Regions from separate parts of the Burkholderia alba genome, predicted to be linked through region 2. Evidence: predicted binding sites of a transcription regulator. Region 2 holds the regulator's gene; the other holds the start of a gene.
The links. Region 2 encodes LexA, which represses DNA repair genes until DNA is damaged. Its sites were predicted from a motif close to ACTGTATNNNNATACAGT; they were not measured.
Positions count from the first base shown of each region.

Region 1: RZR99_RS13260 (VRR-NUC domain-containing protein) is a predicted target of LexA. The motif match lies at 1,712-1,729, and genes of this name have one in related genera.

Region 1 is NZ_JAWJWL010000010.1:33,436-36,379, forward strand. It holds gene fucP (L-fucose:H+ symporter permease) at 1-569, opposite strand, end outside; gene rbsK (ribokinase) at 617-1,543, opposite strand; gene RZR99_RS13260 (VRR-NUC domain-containing protein) at 1,742-2,944, shown strand, end outside.
Region 2 is NZ_JAWJWL010000002.1:130,171-133,114, forward strand. It holds gene RZR99_RS02445 (universal stress protein) at 1-198, shown strand, start outside; gene RZR99_RS02450 (DUF2939 domain-containing protein) at 370-1,026, opposite strand; gene RZR99_RS02455 (hypothetical protein) at 1,055-1,396, opposite strand; gene lexA (transcriptional repressor LexA) at 1,440-2,087, opposite strand; gene RZR99_RS02465 (sulfate ABC transporter substrate-binding protein) at 2,365-2,944, shown strand, end outside.

The DNA.
Region 1 (2,944 bases), on a different contig from region 2:
TCGGCCGCCGACATTCGCGCGAGCTGCGCGTGCGATGCGTCGCCTTCGCGGAAGATCAGGAAGCTGCCCATGTAGACGCCCGCCATCGCGCCGAACGGGTAGAACGTCTGCGAGATGTTGAGCCGCCGCGTGCTGGTCTCGCGCGGTCCCATCAGCGTCGAATAGGAGTTCGACGCGGTCTCGAGAAACGACAGGCCCGCCGCGATCACGAACAGCGCGACGAGAAACATCCCGTATTTCGCCATCGACGCCGCCGGAAAGAACAGCAGGCAGCCGATCGTGTAGAAGCACAGGCCGATCAGAATGGTGGTCTTGTAGCTGAACTTCTTGACGACCGTCGCGGCCGGAATCGCGAGGAAGAAGTAGCCGAGATAGAACGCCGACTGCACGAACGCCGACTCGAAATCCGACAGGAAAAAGGCTTTCTTGAACTGCGCGATCAGCACGTCGTTCAGGTTCGCGGCCGTGCCCCACAGCGCGAACAGGCAGCAGAGCAGCGTGAATGCGAAAAGCGGGGTGCGGTTCAGGTAATACCCGTCCGGCGTCTGTACGATCCTGGCCTGGCTCATGCTGTCTCCTTCCCGGTTGTCTCGTGAAGCGAAAGCGGCGCGCGTCGTCAGAAGGCGACGTCCCGCAGGAAGCGTTTGAAGGTGCCGGCGTCCGCGTAGGACTTCTGCGTGCCGAGGCCCGTCACCGAATGCGCGGCGTAGGCGCACGCGTAGCGCATCGCCCGCGCGACGTTGCGCGTTTCCGTGTAGTAGTGCGCGAAGCAGCCGATGTACGCGTCGCCCGCGCCGGTGGTGTCGCGGGCGTCGACCGCGAAGCCCGGCACGTAGCGCGCGCTGTGCGCGGATACCCACAGCGAGCCGCGCGCGCCGAGGGTCACGATCACGTTGCGCAGGCCGCGCTCGACGAGCGAGACGGCCGCGCGCTCGATCGCTTCCAGCGAATCGGTGGGCCTGCCGGTCACGATCGCGAGCTCGGTCTCGTTCGGCACGAAGAATTCGGCCTGCGCGACCCGCGCGAGATCGAGCTCGCGCACGGCCGGCGCGGGATTCAGCAGGACCGGGATGCCGCGCGCGGCCGCGAAGTCGAGCGCGTAGTAGACGGTGTCCAGTTCCACCTCGAGCTGCAGCACGATCAGGCTGCAGGCCTCGATCCGTGCCGCGGCCGCGTCGATGTCCGCCGGCAGCAGGTGGCGGTTCGCGCCCTTGACGATCAGGATGCTGTTGCTCGAATCCGGCTCGACGAAGATCGGCGCGACGCCGCTCGGCACGCCGGGCACCCGGCGCACGTGCTCGGTGTCGATCCCGACGCTCGCGAAATTGCGCAGCGTGTTGTCGGCGAACAGGTCGTCGCCCACCTTGGTGACCATCACCACCTGCGCGCCGAGCTTCGACGCCGCGACCGCCTGATTGGCCCCCTTGCCGCCGCAGCCGATCTCGAAACCCGGCGCCTCGAGCGTTTCCCCCCGGGTCGGCATCCGGGTGACGTAGGTCACCAGGTCGACCATGTTGCTGCCGATGACGGCGATCTTTCCCATCTTGCTGTCTTCCTCACATGTCGTACCGGCTGGCCGGTTGCTTCTCGTGTGTGAATATAATCACATAAAATGTTTAAATTCAATCTTTTCGTGTGATGCCCGCGTCATCCGGCCCGGGGGCGGGGAAGGCGCGCTGGTGGCGCGGGCGGTGCTTTTGCTATCATCGCGACTGTATAAACGTACAGTGATCGCCGATCCGTGCCGCCCGACCCGTCGCTTCCGCCCGCGTTCTATTACCTGTCGAATTTCGAGCGTGCGCTCGAGTGGATCGGCGCGCGCTACGGCGACGTGCTCGACGCCGGCGAGCACGCGTTCCTGTACGCGTTCGCGGCGCTGCCGCGACCGTCGCGCGCGCTGCTGGTGCGGATGCTGATGCGCAAGGGGCCGCTGTTTCGCGAGAGCAAGCTGGTCTACGACGAAATCGGCCCGACCCGGCTCGCGGCCGCCGCGCTCGTCGAGCTGGGCTGGGTCGATCCCGCGCCCGCGCTGTCGCTCGACCAGCTGTTCGCGCTGTCGACCCGGGCGGAACTGGCGCGGCGTTTCGCGTCGCCGCCGCCCGGCGGCGCGGCGGCGCGCAAGGGCGATCTGCTCGAATGGCTGCGCGGCGCGCATGACGGCGCTCATCCGTTCGCGCACTGGCAGCCGGCGCTGGACGATCGCGTGCTGGAGGTGACGGTCGGCCCGCTGTGCGACCGGCTGCGGCTGATGTTCTTCGGCAATCTCCACCAGGATTGGTCGGAGTTCGTGCTGGCGGATCTCGGCGTGTTCCAGTACGAGCAGGTTCCGTTCGCGCCGTCGTCGCGCGCGTTCCAGCAGCGCGCGGACGTCGATGCGTATCTCGCGCTGGACGGCTGCCGCGAAGCGCTCGGCGCGTGGCCGGACGACACGCCGCTCGACGCGCTGGCCGAGCACGCCGGCGCGCTCGACTGCGGCAATGCGTGGCTCGCGCAGCGGCGCGCGAAGCTGCTGTTCCAGATCGGCCAGGCCGGCGAGCGGCGCGCCGAATGGGACGGGGCGCTGGCCGCCTACGCGCGCAGCGGCTGGCCCGGCAGCCGGCACCGGCGGGTGCGGGTGCTCGAGCGCAGCGGCCGCGGCGGCGACGCGCTCGCGCTGGCCGAGCAGGCTGCCCGGCAGCCGGAAAGCGAGGAAGAGCAGCAGCGCATCGCCCGGATGCTGCCGCGGCTGCGGCGCCGCGAAGGGCGGGAGACGGCGCGGGCGGCGCGCGCCAGCCCGATTCCGCGCGGCGTGCTCGCAATCGCTCCGCCGGACCCGCCGGTCAGTGTCGAGACGGCGGTGCGCGATCACCTGACCCGGCATGACGCGCCGGTTCATTACGTCGAGAACACGCTGATCAATTCGCTGTTCGGCCTGCTATGCTGGGAGCCGGTGTTCGCGGCGCTG
Region 2 (2,944 bases):
GCCAATCTGGCGACCCAGCTCGGTGTGGATCTCGTGGTGGTGGGACACCGTTGCCGCAGCGGCCTGTCTCGCTGGTGGATGGGCTCGGGCAATACGCAATTGCTCGACCGCATCTCGTGCAGCATCTTGGTCGCCTGTTCGTCACCGGCGGAGCAGCGCGCGGAGAGTGCGAAGGAAGCGGCCGCGGCCGGTCATTAAGCCGTGAACGACGGATGGTGCGGAGCCGGCGTGTCGCGGCCCGGGCGAGCAGCGCGCCGATCGCGTAAATTGAACCGGTTCCGGACTTGATCCCGATGGCCCGTGCCTGACGCGGGCCGGCGATGGCTCGCCACGTCGCCGGCCGCCGTCATGCGTGAGCGGCCGCCCATCTCAGTGCTGTTGCAGGTCGACTGCCGACAGCTTCCACATGAAGAGCCCGCTGCGATGAAAGATCGCTGCATAGCGGGTGCCGCCGGCGTTGCGTTGATACGTCACAACGAACTCATCGATATTCCGGTAACCGGCGCTGGTTTGCGGCGACGTGTTCCGCGTAGCGTCGTCGTCGCCCGGCTGCGAACTGGCGGGTGCTGTGGAGGCGGCGGCCGGCGGCGAGTCCGCCGGCGGACTCGCTTGCGCGGGCGCGCCGGCGCCGAGCTTGGGCGGCTGTTCGCCGGGCTGGCCGCGCGGCGGCATGCCGCTGATCAGTGCGGCGACGCCGTCGGGCGTCGCATAGGCATCGACGAGCGGTCCGATCAGCGCGGAGCCGATCAGCGCACCGATGATGGAGAGCGGATTGTCGCGCTGCTGCGCATCGATTCGCCGCATCAACTCCTCGGTGACCTGCTGCTTGAGGCTTGTCCTGAGCGCGGGGAAATCGACATATGCGCTGATGGCTTGCGCGTCGCGCGCATCGACCGCCTGCTTCAGACGCTTGAGCGCGAGGTACGGTGACGCGTAGGCATAGAGGATGGCCGCGATGACGGCTGCGATCAGCGCGGTAATCAGAATCGGTTTGAGCCGGCTGGGCCGGCTCGCAGGCAAGTTCAAACGGCCTCCATCAAGAACGGTTCCGTAGTCAGAGACCCTGTTGGACAGTGGAACGTTCCTCGGCGATGCAGCGATCGATCATCCGGCAGACCGCGTCGATGGTTCCGATCATGATCAGCCGAGAGGGGCCGTGATACACCCGTACCGGCGCCCGGCGAGCCGGCTCCGCATGATGGAGCGCGGCATTCAGCGAGACGCGCGCGAAGGCGGGCATCGCGGACAGCAGCAGCGACGCTTGCTCGGGCTGCTGCTCCGGTTCGGCCGCGCTGGCGGGATGAGCGGCGGCGAGCGGCGCGCACGGCATGCGGCCGCGAAGATGGCGCAGACGGCCGAATTGGCGGAAAGGCAGCAGACGGGCAAGGCGTTCCATGGTGTTCTCCAGATCCAGGCGGACAGGCGGATATAACCGGCGGTTAGAGTTCGCCCGAGCGAATCAGCCCGACGGCGATGCCTTCGAGCGCGAATTCGGCGCTCCCGGCTTTGACAAAGATGTTTTCGTAGTCGGGGTTCTCGGCGATCAGTTCGAGTCCGCCCGGGCGGCGCATCAGGCGCTTCACCGTGACGTCGTCGCCCAGCCGCGCAACGATGATCTGGCCGTCCTTCGCCTCGGTCCGCTTCTGTACGGCGAGCAGGTCGCCGTCGAGGATGCCGGCGTCGCGCATCGACAGCCCGCGTACCTTCAGCAGGTAGTCGGGCTTGCTCGAAAACAACGCGGGGTCGCACGCGTAATGCTGCGAAATATGTTCCTGCGCGAGGATCGGGCTACCGGCGGCGACGCGCCCGACGAGCGGCAGCGACAACTGCATCAGCCCCGCGTGCGGCAGCGTGAATTGATACGGCGTGTCTTCGATGCCGAGCAGGCGGATGCCGCGCGACGCGCCCGCGGCCAGCTCGATCACGCCCTTGCGCGCCAGCGCGCGCAGGTGTTCCTCGGCGGCATTCGGCGAGCTGAAACCCAGCTCGGCGGCGATCTCCGCGCGGGTGGGCGGGTAGCCGGAGCGCTCGATCGCGCGACGGATCAAGTCGAATACTTGCTGCTGGCGGGCGGTGAGTTTGATCATGGCATGACTGTATGGATAGACAGTGAGCTGTATTTTTATACAGTGTTCGTCGAAATTCAAGTGTTACTTGAAGTTCGTCGCTATCGCGACGATTCCGGCGCGACTCCGCGCCGCCGGAACGCCGCTCCGTCCGCCCGAACCGCACACCCCGCCTTCGTTACCACTTTTGAGTATTAAAAAATGAATAACGATTATTTTTAATGATGAAAGCTGTTCGCTAGACTGGCCCGACATCTCAATAAGCAACCGAACCCACCACACACCTGGAGAACCAAGGATGGTCAAGCGCAACACGGGGCTAGCCAGCGGCGCACGCCGCCTGATTGCAACACTCGCGCTCGGCGCGGCGACAGCGCTCGGCGTCGTGTCGCACGCGATGGCGGACACCACGTTCCTGAACGTGTCGTACGACCCGACCCGCGAGCTGTATCAGGACTTCAACCAGGCGTTCGGCAAGGAGTGGAAGGCGAAGACGGGGGAAACGGTCAACTTCAAGCAGTCGCACGGCGGCTCGGGCGCGCAGGCGCGCTCGGTCCTCGACGGGCTGCAGGCCGACGTGGTGACCCTCGCGCTCGCGTACGACATCGACGCGCTCGCGAACAAGGGGCTGATCAACAAGGACTGGCAGAAGCGCTTGCCGGACAACGCGTCGCCGTACACGTCGACGATCGTGTTCCTGGTGCGCAAGGGCAATCCGAAGGGCATCAAGGACTGGGACGACCTGGTGAAGCCGGGCGTGTCGATCGTCACGCCGAACCCGAAGACGTCGGGCGGCGCGCGCTGGAACTACCTGGCCGCGTGGGCGTATGCGCAGCACAAGCCGGGCGGCAACGAGCAGACGGCGAAGGATTTCATCA